Regions from separate parts of the Paenibacillus sp. Y660 genome, predicted to be linked through region 2. Evidence: a T-box and tRNA genes for the amino acid it is inferred to sense, from the RefSeq annotation. Region 2 holds a T-box; the other holds one or more tRNA genes.
The links. A T-box is a leader RNA that pairs with one kind of tRNA and senses whether it is charged. The one in region 2 lies ahead of leuS (leucine--tRNA ligase), so its partner is inferred to be a tRNA-Leu.
Positions count from the first base shown of each region.

Region 1: it has a tRNA-Leu gene. The T-box ahead of leuS (leucine--tRNA ligase) is inferred to sense a tRNA for this amino acid. The anticodon was not compared.

Region 1 is NZ_JBXBBJ010000005.1:68,840-77,419, reverse strand. It holds gene AC2TDN_RS08475 (hypothetical protein) at 1-774, shown strand, start outside; gene AC2TDN_RS08470 (YqzE family protein) at 765-959, opposite strand; gene AC2TDN_RS08465 (N-acetylmuramoyl-L-alanine amidase family protein) at 1,101-1,802, shown strand; gene AC2TDN_RS08460 (divergent polysaccharide deacetylase family protein) at 1,767-2,597, opposite strand; gene AC2TDN_RS08455 (Rrf2 family transcriptional regulator) at 2,847-3,269, opposite strand; gene AC2TDN_RS08450 (xanthine phosphoribosyltransferase) at 3,375-3,977, opposite strand; tRNA gene AC2TDN_RS08445 (tRNA-Leu) at 4,060-4,143, shown strand; gene AC2TDN_RS08440 (restriction endonuclease) at 4,312-4,959, opposite strand; gene AC2TDN_RS08435 (acyltransferase family protein) at 5,272-6,450, opposite strand; gene AC2TDN_RS08430 (NAD(P)-dependent alcohol dehydrogenase) at 6,598-7,590, shown strand; gene AC2TDN_RS08425 (hypothetical protein) at 7,685-7,909, opposite strand; gene AC2TDN_RS08420 (hypothetical protein) at 8,037-8,357, opposite strand; gene AC2TDN_RS08415 (xanthine phosphoribosyltransferase) at 8,440-8,580, opposite strand, start outside.
Region 2 is NZ_JBXBBJ010000002.1:330,645-339,224, forward strand. It holds gene AC2TDN_RS04510 (DNA internalization-related competence protein ComEC/Rec2) at 1-38, opposite strand, end outside; gene AC2TDN_RS04515 (deoxycytidylate deaminase) at 152-682, opposite strand; gene AC2TDN_RS04520 (homocysteine synthase) at 742-2,037, opposite strand; gene AC2TDN_RS04525 (ComEA family DNA-binding protein) at 2,131-2,676, opposite strand; gene comER (late competence protein ComER) at 2,865-3,704, shown strand; gene leuS (leucine--tRNA ligase) at 3,753-6,191, opposite strand; T-box leader at 6,273-6,523, opposite strand; gene AC2TDN_RS04540 (amino acid permease) at 7,334-8,580, shown strand, end outside.

The sequences.
Region 1 (8,580 bases), on a different contig from region 2:
CCGCTTGAGCAGCAAGCGCAGCGCTGGGTGGACGAGCTTGCCGAAGCGCCATCTTTTGAAGCATGGAAAAAATCTTCACTCGATATTTCACCGATTGGACCGGGTACACACAGCTGGCTTGTCCTTGTGAAGCAAAACAGCGAAACGGTTGGATACCTCATTGTTCATGCCGTTGAGGCTGGCGGATTCCAACTCGGCGAATATGGGACAAGCCATAACCCTTTATTCGATGAGCGTACACTTTCTAGATCGATAAAGCAGCTGGAGCTGTTGCAGCCCGCCTCCAACACCGAAGCCCTTTATATTCATCCGCTTCTGGCTGCCTGGAAAATAACAGCGGATAAGGAAACCTATTACACAGATGCCGCTAGCGGCGAGGTGCTGCCCGTGCAGCCAAGCGATTGGCAAGCAGCGTCAACAATGAAATTGACGAATGCGAAGCAAATGGCAGTAGCTGATCACGCGACCCTCTTGAAGCAAGTAACGATTTCCTCATTCAACACGTTTGCGAAGCTGCCATGGCTGACCAAGAAGCCTCTTCCATTAAGCACCAGCTCTTATTCCTCTTTGTTCACCAATCTCAACAACAAAGAACAACTCCGCTATACCGCTGAGCTGTTCGATGGCCAAATGCTATATGTGTGGTCGGTAGTCGGCTATAACAAATGGAATACAGGATCTATTTACGTGGCGCTTGAAGCAGATGAGAATGGCTCAGATCGCCGTTATATCCCCTTAACGCTGCTGATCGAGCTTGGCCATTTTTACCGATGACGCTCAGATCTGCCTCGCCACCATAGCATAATGCTCATAGGCCCATATCCGAACCACCTCGTCAGCCATGGTTCTCTACGCGCTTTGGCTGACGTTCTTTGTTGCTTTCTTTCTTCCCTCGGTGTTTCCATATAGTTCACAAACCGCTCAGTCACATATTTTACGTACTCATCGCCCTTCGCCATTTGCCCAGCTCCTCTCTCCCTATCCGAATAAGATGATGTTATAAAGTTTGCCCTGCAGCAATCGAATGTAAACATGCATGAGTTTACCTCCAAAAAGCCACGCTATACGGTAAGTCAAAGTGATCTGGAGGAAAATTTATTATGCTTCGTAAAATAGCGCTCGGCATTATCATGCTGTGGCTTGCAGCTCTTACCAGCTCATCAAGCGCTCAAGCTTGGCCTCTTCTGCCGGTCGGTACCGATCCGGATTGGGCATTGCCGTCTACGGTCGTGATCATTGACGTTGGGCATGGCGGCATCGACGGCGGAGCATCCTCTGCTGATATTCTCGAGAAGGACATCAATTTAGCGGTCGCCCGCAAGCTTTATTTTATTTTACGCAGCCAAAATATTCCCGCTGTTCTAAATCGAACTGGCGATTACGCGTTAAGTGATGACAATCGCTGGCATATTACACGCTCCAGGCATCGCAAGGACTTGTCGCAGCGCCATCAGCTTACGCAGGAGATTGAGAGCGAGCTGCTCGTTAGCCTCCATGTGAATTGGTCGAAAAAAAGCTCGCAGCATGGCCCTCTCGTTCTGCATCAGAGCAGCGGAGAAAGCTCCTTGCTCGCTTTCTGCATTCAGGATGCGCTTAATCGACAGCAAAATACAGCCTTCCTCCCGCGGGAGGGAAAGCCGTTTTATTTGCTCAATCGCGTTCAGCAGCCTGCCGTTATTGTCGAAATGGGCTTTATCAGCAGTGTTAAAGACCGAACCATGCTTACCAATCCACAGCGTCAGCAAGAGGTTGCAGCCGCTATCGCCTCAGGAATTGGGCAATACAAATGGATCGTTCATTGAACCGCCTCTAATCAGCTCGGTCAGCTTCACAAATTGCACACTTTGCTGCATCGCTGGAATGTACTGCTGTAGAACGGCTGCTGTCTTGAGTCCCGCAGGTCCAACATGTCCGATGGTGATGCAGCTCGCGTGCAATTCCAGATGCTTGCGCAGCTCGTTAATTTGCTTTGATATATGCTGAACCGTGTAGACATCATCGAGAAAAACATCATTGGAAACAATCGGGACACCGAGCTCCGCCGCTATTTTGGGTACAACCGTTTTGTAGGTCGTTCGGCTATCGAGAAAAAACAAACCCCGCTCCTTGCATACGCCTAGCACGATTCGCATTATTCTCTCGTCAGCCGTCACCTTAGAACCCATATGGTTATTCATGCCGATTGCATGCGGCACATCGTTAATCGCATCCTCCACACGCTTGCGAACGTCTGCATCGCTCAAATCCGTCGTAAGCGCACCTGGACCAAGCCACTTTTTCAGTCCCTTATTCGGCTCCATCGGCATATGGACGATCACATCGTGTCCAAGCCTATGCGCTGCCTCCGCATCCCGCTTAGTTGTCGGCATAAAGGGCATAATCGCTGCCGTTATTTTCACCGGAAGCTTCAACATTTCCGACGTGCCGTTCATCCCGTTGCCAAAATCATCAATTACGATCGCGACAGTCCGAACCTCCTTCTCCTCAGAAGCAGCTGCCCTATGCTTTAACGCAGACTGAGCGTATATTCGATCATATCCAGCATTGCTTTCAGCGATAACTAAACTGCACATACACATCACAGCAATAGCCGACATTATGAGTAAACGCCTGTTTCTGCTTCTCTTTTCCACGTTCATATTATCAGACCATCCATCCTGTTTGCTCATTGCTGCATACACCCCTCATCTTTTACTATCATTGTTTGTGAAGAGGCTGGAAAATATGCTTAAAATATAGAAGTCTTAGGAAATTTTGCTTTTGGTTTATGTCGCAATAAACGAAAAAAGAGCAAAAGAAAGAGGCCCACTCTAGAGCTAGGCCTCTTCTTCCTGCAGTCGATTCGATTAAAACTTGCTCACGACATCCAGCGTGACTGCTTCAAGCGTAATGTTGGCAAGTTTATTTTCCATCGCCTGCTGCGCTTCATTAAAAGCCGCTTCAAGCGATGATTGAATATTTCGGCCAACCGGACATGCCGGATTCGGCTTCTCATGAATAGCAAACAGCTCGTCTTGACCATTGTTATGGACAGCATTGTATATATCCAAGAGCGTAATTTCGCTTGCCGGTCTAGTTATGACGGCTCCCGCCACGCCAGCGCTTGTAGCGACGAGGCCAGCTTTATTTAACAATCCAATAATTCTGCGAATGACGACAGGGTTCGTATTTACGCTGCCAGCAATATAATCTGAAGTCAGTCGTGCCGCCTTATTTGTTTCCAATAACGTCAAAATATGAACCGCTACCGCAAATCGATTGCTAGTCAACGCATTCACCGCCTGTCAAAAAATAATGATGATAGCTTCTCGCGACAAAATTGACTGTCCAGCCGGTTGCCATGTAAGCATTATAGTTACACGGTGCATCAATTGTCAAACTTTTGACGCGGTTTGCGCAACAGGCTCAGCAGCAAAGGTTACCTTCCCATCTGCCAACGAAGCCACCCTCGCCAAGGAATGTACGCGATAGCCTAGCTTGATAAGCTTCTTGCGTCCTGGCTGGAACCCCTTCTCTATGACGATGCCGATACCCGCCACCGTACCACCCGCCTGCTCAACGATGCGCGCCAAGCCAAGCGCTGCATCGCCGTTGGCTAGAAAATCATCAATAATAAGGACGCGATCTTCCGCAGACATAAATTTGCGCGATACGGTAACCTCGCTCTCCTCCTGTTTCGTGAAGGAATAAATCTTCTCGGTATAAAGATCGTCCTTGAGCGTTAACGACTTGCGCTTGCGTGCAAAGAGCAGCGGAACATTCATCGTTAATGCAGCCATGACAGCCGGCGCAATGCCTGAGGATTCAAGCGTAAGTACCTTTGTAATGCCTTCTTCTTCAAATAAAGCAGCGAAGGTTTGGCCAATGCTGAGCATAAGCTGCGGATCAACCTGATGATTGAGAAAGGAGTCCACTTTCAGTACATTCCCGTTTAGGACAATTCCTTCCTCTAAAATTTTTTGCTCTAATTGCTTCACAGCATATTCCTCCATTTATATAAAATTTTGTTGACATTTACACGTAATTAATGTTAAGATATTTTCTGTTGAAACAAAATACGCGGTCGTGGCGGAATTGGCAGACGCGCTAGATTCAGGTTCTAGTGGTGTAACAGCCGTGGAGGTTCGAGTCCTCTCGACCGCATCCTAATTAGGTTTACAGACTATTTTAGACGAAGTTTAATCTAATGGTCAATGATTGACTCCATTTTGTAAATACAAACCACTGATTATTATAATAATCAGTGGTTTTTTTGTTGCTTAAAAAACATATAAAAACGACCAACAGCGAAGTTAGTCGTTAGCACATCCATTACTTTCCCATCACTGACTTTACGTACTTCTCAGCCTTGTAGTCCTTCCTGATTTCATGCAGGACATTACTATTAGCTTCACTCCAAGACTCCAATATCATTCTTGGCTCTGCTTCAATTATTCCTTTAGCCGCTGCTATATCATCTTCCTTGAATGCATCCATAATTTTTATCAAATCAGCTCTATCAAGCAGCTTTACATGATTTACTCCTGCCAGGGTTTCACATGGTTCTGTGAAAGTGGCTGTCGCAATCACAATTGCCTTCTTAGCTTTGTAATAACGCATACATGAGAATACTTCCTGCACAGCGCTAATGCCAACAGAATCAGAGTATCGCTTGGCCTGTACTACATTTCTTATACCCTCACGATCAGTAAAAACCACATCTGCTCCAAAATCTCTACTATTCGTTGTCTTATAAACGCCTGAGTATCCCAGCTCAATCAGAAGCCTATACAGATACATCTCAAACTCAGAGCCGTCTTCCATCTTGTCAATATCTGTAATATCAATTTCCTTTAAGTTATAATTTTCTTCAAAAGGCTGACTAAAACTCTTATTATCCGGTTTATTTCTTACTTTAAACCCAATAATAGCTGCCACACAAAAGCCGATGATTAAAGCTAATACGATGTAACCAATCACAAAAGAAACCTCCATCTCAACTTTATATATCAATGAATAGAGTAATGAAACTTAGACCATTCGATCTACTACTCAATGAATTAATAGTTAAATCTTACCATGGTTTGTCGAAACAGGATAGAGTTCACATACACACTCATAGGCTTAAGAAAAGCACCATCGGATGATGATGCTTTTATAGCTTCTCATTTATTGAATAAAATCTATACTTTCCTTCTTACTAATTTATTTCCAACCCAATCAAAAACGAGTGTTAATCCCTTTTCCCTTGGTTTCCAAGTTAAAATAATAATTCCATCACTCCCCTACTGACTAATTTTCGAATTCAATTGTTTTTGGAATGATCGAATGGTCAGGATTGAGTTTCGTGCTTAAAAGTCTCCCCAATTTTACAGATGGAACCTCAACCAAATAATACATTATCGTTGCTATAACAAATGAAACAATAAATGAAAGAACTAAAATTGATATGACTGGCATCTTTCCAGATAATGAATATAGGAGTGTCAACATTACAATTAAATGATACAAATAAACACTATAGGATATTTTACCTACAAAATGTATTGGCTTAAACAGTAAAATCGACTTTAATGTTTTAGAGTTTAAACTAAATAATATGAAGATACAACATCCTAAAGCAATAGCCCAATCATTTATTATAAACATATGCAACAAAGAATGATTAGGCAGCACTAGCCAAACGTACATATAAAGAGTCAATCCAATAACTAATAATGCAATTTTGAAGGCAAATGATAATCTGTTATATCGTTCACTGAAATCTCTCTTATATTTTGCAAGCAAAGCTCCTAACATAAAGAACGCAACATAGTGTGGTGTGAGTAGATAAGAAGAATAACCAGCACGGAATGATGTTATATCGTAGGAAAACAAATTGAGAAGGATATAATAACTCAAAAAGTATATGACAGGTATAGAAAATAAAATAATCGCATTAACACCTTTATTATTGCGAACTATTAGCCACATAATCAGAGGGAATATTAAAGAAATTCTCATCTCATGAATTAGCGACCATATGACAGGATTTAGATTCATAGTGTCAAACTCTTTTAAAAGAATGAAATGATTGACAATCATCTCAGTTGTAAAAGGAGTTGACCATATCGTATTAGCCCAATCGCTTACTCCTGTAATATTGCTAGGTGATAATATGCTCATTAGGAGCATGATTAGCAATATAGATATAGCACTCGGTATCAGGATCCTGCATATTCGTCTTATTAAATAATGTCTGTACTTTGATTGTTTATTATTGTGATAGGGAAGAGATAGAACAAAACCGCTTAAAATAAAAAACAAAATGACGGATTCATGACCAAGCCAAAATAAATGCAGAGGAGTGTTATTTAACTTCTCAACAATGTTGGTGCTTGGAATGATAATTGAAATGTGAGCCAAAATTACTGAAGTTGCAGCAAGCCCTCTGATTGAGTCTAATTGTTCTAAACGTTGATTTGTTTCCAAAGTTCAACACCAGTCCCCATAATCAAATTTTCCAATTGATAATAACATAAAAATCCATAACAGGTATGTCGAACCATGTAGTTGGATGGAAAAAAATCTAAAGGTCATGACAATAGGCAAAAGAAAGTTCGAACTTGGAGGAAACTCATGAAAGCAATTGTATACACAAATTACGGGCCACCTGAGGTTCTTCAACTCAAAGAGGCAGAAAAACCGACTCCGAAGGACAAAGAAGTACTGGTAAAAGTTTATGCTGCATCCGTAAATTCATGGGACTTGGATCTCCTGACAGGCACGCCGTTCCTGGTTCGACTTGAAGGACTTTCAAAACCAAAACACAAAATACTCGGTTGTGACATAGCAGGGCGGGTAGCAGCGGTTGGCACAAACGCAACAGAGTTTCAGCCAGGCGATGAGGTATTCGGGGACATATCCGGATGTGGTTGGGGTGGTTTTGCCGAGTATGTTTGTGTTCCCGAAAGTGCATTAGCTTTGAAATCTGCCAGCATGACATTCGAGGAAGCAGCAGCCGTACCTCAAGCGGTAATCCTTGCCCTGCAGGGACTTCGCCATAAAGGACAGATTAAAAAAGGGCAAAAGGTTTTGATAAATGGTGCGGGCGGTGGTGTAGGTACTTTTGCGGTGCAGCTTGCCAAAACATTCGGGGCTGAAGTGACCGGCGTGGACAGCAAGAGGAAATTGGATATGCTGCGCTCGATTGGTGCAGACCACGTCATTGATTACACGGAAGAAGATTTCACCAAAAACGGACGGCGTTACGATCTGATTCTTGATGTTGTGGCTGATCGTTCGATATTCGATGTCAAGCGTGCATTACTTCCAAATGGCATTTATATCATGGTCGGCGGATTAATGTCTCGACTTTTCCAAGTCATGTTGCTAGGACCATTGATTTCAATGATTACGAATAAGCAAATGGGCCTTCTAATACATAAGCCGAACAAAGAGGATCTAAATGTTATGAAAAAGCTTTTTGAATCCGGCAATGTAGTACCTGTTATTGATAAATGTTACCCGTTAAACGAGACTGCGGAAGCTCTTCGGTATCTTGGTGAAGGAAATGCCAAAGGAAAAATTGTCATTACTATCGAATCAAATACTAGTTTAAATGATATGTAATTAGGTGTTTTTTCCATGATGTCGATGGCACTTCCTCATAAAAAAAACCATCCAAAAGTTGAATGGTCTTCCCTAATCATACGTAAATCTCTATTTATGTAACATCTTCAAAAGGCTTTGCACGTTCCTCAGATGCTGGCGAGTAGCTGTAAATGCGGCTTAGCTTTACCACACGGCGATTAGGCCGGCGAATGACAACGGAGGACTCGTCCCATGCCACTACGATCCCGAGTACATCATTAACTTCCATCGCATCTCTTACGACTCTAACGGTCTCCCCGCTAACGCGGAATTGATCCAATTGCTCTTCGCTAATCACTGAACTTCCCTCCCGCATTCTTGTTTGCAGCTGTATCTGTATTGAAAAACCTCAATGCATGCTCGCGCATCACATTGAGGTTCCATTCAACCTATAAAAAATGTTCACTCAACCTATTGAAGTTCGGTTAACCGGCATGCTCTTTGGCATCATTAGTTTCATACCACTCATCCAGCACGCGTGAAGACATTACACGCTTACCGATATATTCGCTCTGACGGTCGGTGAATTGATCCCGCCATTCAATAGACAATTCGTCGCACAGCTTCACAATCGTTAGCAGCTCCGACCACGCCACATAGCGTTTGTACCAGAAAAACTGCGGATGCTCGATCATATAAGGATATAAATCATCAAATTCCGTATGTTTGCAATCTAGTGCACGCTCAAAGTGGACTTTCGCATCGTTAAGCTTCGCATACATAAACTCTGCAGACATTTCCCCCATAACTTGTGCCTCCCCTCGATCACTTCTGTATTAGTATACGCGATAATGCTGGATGGGAAAAGAGCATTTGTACTGGAACATGTTACTCAAATGTGATTTCACCGTTATCTAGCGATGAAATACGAACGAGCGGCTCCACTCGAACGCCCTGTTCCCGCAAGGTTCTCCCACCGGCTTGGAATGATTTCTCGACGACTACGCCAAGGCCGATTAAGGTTGCGCC
Region 2 (8,580 bases):
CAGCAAATCGCAAACCAAATCAAAGGCCGCCGACTCATTCTCCTCTCTCCTCTCAACAATTTGCTCGCCAATACAAAAAAAAGAACCTCTGACGCATCCTTAGATGCAATCAGAGGTTCCTCCCCTACTCACTATTTTTAATTATTCCATACTATGAAGTTACATTCATATGCGCCTGGGCAGGTGGTTCAAAATGGTCCAAACAGCGGAATTTGATGCCCTTCTGTTTCATTAGATTGCTCACCTTATCGCTATCCTTCGGATAACTTCGATGATAGACGATTTCAATGACACCGCTATTGGCAACCATATTGGCGCACGTCCAGCAAGGCTGGTCAGTGACGTATATCGTTGAGCCTTCCCGATCAGCGCGATCCGTAAACAGCAGCAAATTTTGCTCCGCATGGATCGTTCGAATGCAGCGCTGCTTCTTGATCAGCTGCTCCTTGCCGTCGATTTGCTTCATCTCAACTTCCTCCGATATCATGCAGCCTGCCTCGAGACAGTCCTGCACGCCCATCGGCGCTCCGTTATACGCTGTACCGAGCAATTTTTTCCCTTGCACAAGAACGGCACCGACATGTCTGCGCGGACAACGCGAGCGCGTCGAAACCATATAAGCGATATCCATAAAGTAGGTGTCCCAATCCTTCCGGACGGCATCCTGCGTTTGGGTGTTCATGAATCCAAATTCCCCTCTCATGCTGCATCTGATGTTCTAGCTGCTATTCAGTATATGAATTAAATCTGTTGGCTGGCCGTAATCGCTTGCTCCAGATCAGCCAAAATATCTTCAATGCCTTCTGTACCGATCGAAAGTCGAATCATGCCTGGCGATACGCCTGCATTTGTTTGCTGCTCTGCAGACAGCTGCAGATGGGTTGTGCTTGCAGGATGAATAATAAGCGACTTCGAATCGCCGACATTCGCCAGATGCGAGAACAGCTCCACGGAATTAATCACTTTCTTGCCCGCTTCAACGCCGCCTTTAATGCCGAATGTCAAAATCGCGCCTTTGCCCTTAGGCAAATACTTTTGCGCCAGCTCGTAGGTCGGATGGCTCGGAAGGCCTGGGTAATTAACCCACTCAACCGCTTCATGCCCTTCCAAAAACTCCGCAACCTTTTGCGCGTTCGAGCTGTGGCGATCCATCCGAAGATGAAGCGTCTCGAGACCTTGCAGCAGCAGGAAGGAGTTGAACGGTGAAATCGCGGCTCCCATATCACGCAGCAATTGTACACGTGCTTTAATGATATAAGCGACTGGACCAACCGCATCCGTATACACAACGCCGTTGTAGCTTGGGTCTGGTTCAGTCAAGCCTGGGAATTTGCCGCTCGCCTTCCAATCGAACTTGCCTCCGTCCACAATAATACCGCCAATCGACGTACCGTGACCGCCAATAAACTTTGTGGCTGAATGGACAACGATGTCGGCTCCATGCTCAATCGGTCTGCATAGATACGGGCTTGGGAACGTATTGTCCACGATAAAAGGAATGCCGTTCTCATGCGCGATTGCAGCAACAGCCTCCAAATGAATGACATCGCCCTTCGGATTTCCGATCGTTTCAGCGTAAACCGCTTTTGTACGCTCATTAATGGCACCGCGGAAATTTTCCGGGTCCGATGGATCTACAAATCTTACCGTAATGCCAAGCTTTGCTAAAGTGATGGAAAATAAATTGAACGTTCCGCCATAAAGGCTTGTTGCAGAAACGATTTCATCGCCAGCACCCGCTATGTTGAGTATCGCATATGTAATTGCCGATTGGCCAGAAGCAACCGCCAAGGCTGCCGGAGCGCCTTCCAGCTCAGCTACGCGTTTCTCAAAAACGTCCGATGTCGGGTTCATAATTCTGGAATAAATGTTCCCGAATTCTTGCAATGAAAATAAATTTGCTGCATGATCCGTATCTTTAAATCCGTAAGATGTCGTCTGGTAAATAGGTACTGCGCGCGACAACGTAGTTGGATCGATTTGTTGGCCTCCGTGGACGGATAGCGTATCAAGAGAAAGCTTGCGTTGTTCTGACATTTCCTCGACTCCTTCTTAAAATGAAATAATAATAGCTGAAGCTATTATGGAAGCGGAAATAAATAACAGTCCGCTTCTTCCATTCTCTCACAATTATGGACGAGCTACAATGCTCTCTTCAATGCCTAGAAGCAATTTCTGTCCGATTCCTTTGACTCGGAGCAAATCATCGACCGAGATGAATTTTCCATTTTGCTCTCTATCCTGAACAATCGCCTTTGCCTTCGCAGGGCCAATTCCTTTTAATGCATCAAGCTCTTCGGCTGTAGCACGATTAATATCAAGCTTGCTCTCCTCACCCGCTTCTTCTAAACCCATCTGCACTTTTTGCGATTCTGGATTTTCATCAGTATTTTCTTTTTTATTTTCTTTTTTATTTTCTTCTTTATCTCCATTTATTTTCTCATCTGTTATTTCTGCTGCTTTCTCCTCAGCAGACTCCTGTAAATCTTCCTTTTCATTAGTCTGATCAAACGAAGCAATCGCTGTTTCTACTTTAGCGTTCAATGGCACCCATTCCCCGGGGACGTCCTGTTTTGGTTCCATCAGTGCTGAGGCTAAAAGAATAACAGCCACTATAATAAGCGCTGCGGCAAATATTAGCTGTTTATTCGACATTTCAATCGAAGAAGGCTTCATTTCAGTCCGACCTTTCTGCAAACAACATAATGTTTGGCATATAGTGACATATAAAACAAGTACTAAGGAATAAGGTAAGAGAGCAAACGAAACAAATAGAGAAATTTTGACTCGGGATTTGCTCGCGCATGCCTTTAGAACGATCTGATTCCGGTTATGCGCGCGCCAAACCTATAGGAGGGTTCAGTATGAATGTCGGATTTATCGGGACTGGCACGATGGGAAGTCTGCTCATTGAAGCATTTATTGCATCAGGCGCGTTAGCGCCAGCACAAATTGCTGTCAGCAACCGCACCTTTACAAAAGCGCAAGCCTTGGCCGACCGTTATTCCGGCATGAGAGCCGAATACACGAATGCGGGAGCAGCCAGCGGCTGCGATATCGTTTTTTTATGCGTCAAGCCGTTAGAATTCAAAAAGGTCGTCGATGATTTGAAGCCCGTCATTAGACCAGGCCAAATGGTTGTTTCCATCACAAGTCCTGTTCTTATCTCCCATCTGGAGGGTGAGCTCGATTGCAAGATCGCAAAGATGATTCCGAGCATCACGAATTATGTGTGGAGCGGAGCATCGCTTTGCATTTACGGCCAGTCGGTTGATGAGGAAGACAAAGCGCGGCTTGAGAATTTGTTGTCCAACATAAGCGAGCCGCTTCGAATAGATGAGGGCTATACGCGCATCGTATCGGATCTATCAAGCTGCGGACCTGCCTTCATCTCCTTCCTGCTCGAGCAATTTGTCGATGCAGCCGTTCAGGAAACGGGTATCGGCCGCGAAGAAGCTCTTCGAGTAGCCAGCGCCATGCTGCTTGGCACAGGTCTTCTGCTAACCGAGGGCGGGCTAACGCCAGCAGATGTTCAGGAAAGGGTGGCTGTGCCTGGTGGCATTACTGCAAAAGCATTGCATCTGCTGCGCCGCGAGACGGACGGCGTCTTCAATCAGCTTATCCGTACGACGCATGACAAGTTCGATGAAGATGTAATCAAGGTTTCAACTGCCTTCATAGGCGAAAAGGTGAACGGTCAATAGCTGTTCTTCAGCTAATGCCCGTTCACCTCTTTTATTTGCACTCATTGATTAATTAGCGACGATGTTGACAAGCTTGCCTTTTACCGCAATGACTTTGCGAATCGTTTTGCCGGCAATCAGCTCTTGAACTTTTTCCAGCTCCTTCGCCAAGCTTTCCATTTCTGCAACGTCCATATCTGCTGCAATGGATACGCGGTCGACGATTTTGCCGTTAACTTGGACAACAATTTCAACCTCTTGATCCACTGTCCATGCTTCTTCAAACGTCGGGAATGAAGCGTAAGTCAGTGAATCCTTGCGACCAAGCTTCTCCCATAGCTCTTCTGCGATATGCGGAGCAATTGGCGAAATCAATTGCACGAATTGCTCCATAGCCGCAAGCGGCAGCACTTCCGTTTTGTATGCTTCGTTAACGAAAATCATCAGTTGGCTAATGACCGTGTTGAAGCGAAGCGCTTCATAATCCTCTGTCATTTTCTTAATGGAACGATGCCAAGTGCGCTTGAAAGCATCGCTTGTATCGCCATCTCCGATTTTAGCGTTTAGGCTGCCATCCTCGTTTACGAACAAACGCCATACACGGCTAAGGAAACGGTACGTGCCTTCGACGCCGTTTGTGTTCCAAGGCTTAGTCGCTTCAAGCGGCCCCATGAACATTTCATACATACGGAGCGTGTCAGCACCAAACTCATTGACGATATCATCAGGGTTAATGACGTTGCCGCGTGATTTGGACATTTTCTCGTTGTTATTGCCAAGAATCATCCCTTGGTTTACGAGCTTGTGGAACGGCTCCTTCGTATCAACTACGCCGATATCATAAAGCACCTTATGCCAGAAACGTGCGTAAAGCAAATGAAGCACCGCATGCTCAGCACCACCGATATAAAGGTCAACCGGCAGCCATTCCTTTTGCTTCTCTGGCGAACACAGCTGCTTGTCGTTTTTCGGATCGATGAAACGCAGGTAGTACCAGCAGCTTCCGGCCCATTGCGGCATCGTATTCGTCTCGCGGCGTGCTTTCATACCCGTCTCAGGGTCAATTGTATTGACCCATTCCGTAACGCTTGCAAGCGGAGACTCGCCAGTGCCTGAAGGCGTTATCGCATCAACATCAGGCAGCAAGAGCGGCAGTTGGTCCTCAGGCACGGTTTTCATCGTGCCGTCCTCCAGATGAATAATTGGAATCGGTTCGCCCCAATAACGCTGGCGGCTGAACAGCCAATCGCGCAAACGGTAAGTTATTTTGCCCTTACCTTTGCCTGCAGCATCCAAATGCTCGATCATTTTTGCAATAGCGTCCACGTTAGTCAAGCCGTTTAAGAAGTCGGAGTTCACATGCGGTCCATCGCCTGCAAAAGCTTCCTTCGTAATATCTCCGCCCTCAACAACCTCAACGATCGGAAGGTCGAATTGCTTCGCGAACTCCCAGTCACGAGCATCGTGACCTGGTACGGCCATAATAGCGCCTGTACCATAGCCGGCAAGCACGTAATCCGCTATCCAAATTGCCGTTTTTACGCCATTCACAGGATTGATCGCATAAGCGCCTGTAAATACGCCTGATTTATCTTTTGCCAAATCGGTACGCTCTAGGTCACTCTTGCGCGCTGCAGCTTCTTGGTAAGCTTCTACAGCCGCTTTTTGCTCTGAGGTTACGATTTGCGCAACAAGCTCATGCTCTGGCGCCAAGACGCAATAAGTCGCGCCAAACAATGTATCCGGGCGAGTCGTAAATACGACCAATGCCGAATCATGTCCGTCAATCTCGAAAGTAACCTCAGCGCCTTTCGACTTACCAATCCAGTTGCGCTGCATATCCTTAATGCTCTCCGACCAGTCGAGCTCTTCCAGATCATCCAGCAAACGATCTGCATATTCGGTGATTTTCAAAATCCATTGGCGCATCGGCTTACGCACAACCGGGTGGCTGCCCCGCTCGCTAAGGCCATTGATTACTTCTTCATTAGCAAGAACAGTTCCAAGCGCCTCGCACCAGTTAACCGAAACCTCGGCAACGTATGCAAGTCCTCTATTATACAATTGGATAAAAATCCATTGCGTCCATTTGTAATATTCGGGATCAGTCGTGCTGATCTCGCGGTCCCAGTCGTATGAGAAGCCAAGCGATTTAATTTGACGGCGGAAATTATCGATATTTTTAAACGTAATATCGCGTGGATGCTGGCCTGTATCAAGCGCATGCTGCTCCGCTGGCAAGCCAAACGCATCCCAGCCCATCGGATGAAGCACGTTGTAGCCCTTCATTCTTTTGTAACGGGATACGATGTCCGTAGCGGTATAGCCCTCAGGATGACCTACGTGCAAACCCGCCCCAGATGGATACGGAAACATATCGAGTGCGTAAAACTTCGGTTTGTCCGCGTCTTCTGTCGTTTGAAATGTTTTGTTTTTATCCCAGTATTGCTGCCACTTCGGCTCGACAACAAGCGGATTGTAGCCGTGAAATTGCTGTTCTTGACTCATTTGAGATATCCCCCTAAAAAATATGTGCTGTACGTATGCATGTTCAAAAAAACATAAAACCTCCCGCCCCTAGCGATTAACGCTAGGGACGAGAGGTTGTTCTCCCGTGGTACCACCCTAGTTAGCGGCAGGCATGCTTTGCCTATCGCTCACTTGTCGCCTTTAACGCAGGCCAGACGGTGCTTTTTTCGCAATCGATGCCTCGCACCGACCTCTTTATTCGCACAGCTCCAAGGCGAGCTTCATTTCGCAGCAGGTCCGGCTTGCACCCTAAAAACACCGGCTCTCTAGGCCTTGCTTACGAAATTACTGTTCCTCTTCAACGCTCCATATGCATAAAATGGTTAGTTTCGATTATAAAGATCGCGCGGTACGGTGTCAAGAGAGGAGCGCCCGTACTATATGTGAGAAGTGCCGCTCCGGCGGCCTAATGTAAAGATTCTGACCAGAAGAAGGAGCAGCGCGATATGTACCGCAATCCAGCCGATCGAAGCCCCTGTTCCAAATAAACTGGCGAGCAGCCACAATGCAAACGGTGGAAGCTGAATTAAAAAAAGCAAAGACAATAGATAATAAGTAATCCGTCGTTTGCTTGAGGGTTCATCTTCTGTCTAAGCAGCAGTATCGTAAGCAAAACAAATCCAAGGCCGATTGAGATTTTGCTCCAATATTGCACGGTATTTTGTACGGTCCTGGACTCCAACCCTGTAAAACCGTTGCTAGATCCTGTTTCGGCAACATAAAGAATGCCCAATGCTATAGATATAAGACCTGTAAGAACTATCAGCCATTTTCTCCAGTTCATACTCGTCATGGTCAATCAACACCTTCCTATAATCGGAGTGACTCGGAGCAGATTTCCTCACTATCCGAACATGCATGGCTCACGCATCCTCTTATACGAGTATTTCCAAATAATTGTTGCATCTTATTCCGCTTTATCCATTTGGTTGGAATTCATCATATCACTCTTCTAACGAGCTTAAGGACGAACTGCTGGAGGGAAATGTTTCCCTCCAGTTTTAGACTTATTGAATATTTTTTTAAGTTAAGAGCATACTATTTTTTTGTGAGAAACCGAATCAACGAAAATAAAAATATATATAAAATACGAAGTTTTTTAACATGGAGAGACTAACTACATGAAAAAAAATAATAATAAATCGTCTAATGCTAACAATGACAAACTTCAATGGTGGCAATTATCTTTGCTTGGTGTAGCTTGTACGATTGGTACAGGTTATTTTCTCGGGTCGGGATTAGCTATTAAAATAGGTGGTCCTGCTGTATTAATTTCATTTCTTACTGCTGCAATAGGCACATATCTCGTCTTTGATGTGCTTGCGCAAATGACAGCTGAACATCCAATAAAGGGCTCCTTTCGCTCATATGCCAAACAAGCCTATGGCCGATGGGCCGGTTTTAGCAGCGGGTGGGTGTATTGGTCCTCTGAATTATTAATAATGGGCAGTCAATTAACCGCTTTATCCTTATTTTCTCGTTTTTGGTTCCCAAACATTCCAATTTGGATTTTGGCTTCCATATTTGCAGTTCTGGGATTATCCATCATATTCGCCGGAACAAAAGGGTTTGAACGAATGGAAAATATATTTGCTATTATTAAAGTATCTGCGATTGTAATGTTTATTGTGATCGCCATACTGGCTCTATTCGGCTTGCTGGGAAAAGGCAAATCTAGTCCTGCATTTCCGTTCGAAAGTTTTTTCGAAAAAGGCATCATGGGCTTATGGTCTTCCTTACTTTTTGCCTTTTATGCTTTTGGCGGAATAGAGATTATGGGTATTATGGCTATGCGACTGCGAGAACCCAAGGATGCGCCAAAAGCAGGAAAAGTTATGCTTGGTTTACTGGCAATCATTTATGTGGCGTCCCTAATTCTCACGATTACCCTAATTTCCTGGAAAGAACTAAACACTAAGAAAAGTCCTTTTTTACTCGCACTCAATCAATATGAGCTGCCTTTCGTACCACATCTATTTATCGGGATTTTGATCATTGCCGGTTTTTCTACGATGGTCGCATCACTTTTTGCTGTTACGAGTATGCTCGTTACTTTAGCGGAAGATAATGACGCCCCTTCGCTCTTTGCCAAAAAAGCAAAGGACCGTCCGCTTCTCGCTATTGGATTGACGACAACTGGACTTCTTGTGTCAATCATTTGCGCAATGATGCTGCCTGGAGAGATTTACGAGTATTTCACGACAGCTGCTGGCTTAATGCTTCTTTACAATTGGATTTTCATTCTCTTATCCTCAGGCAGCATATTAAAGCTCACTACATGGGGGAAAACGAAACGAATCCTTGGAATGTTCATTCTAAGTATGGCAGTAATCGGTTCGTTATTTCATCATACTAGCAGGCCTGGTTT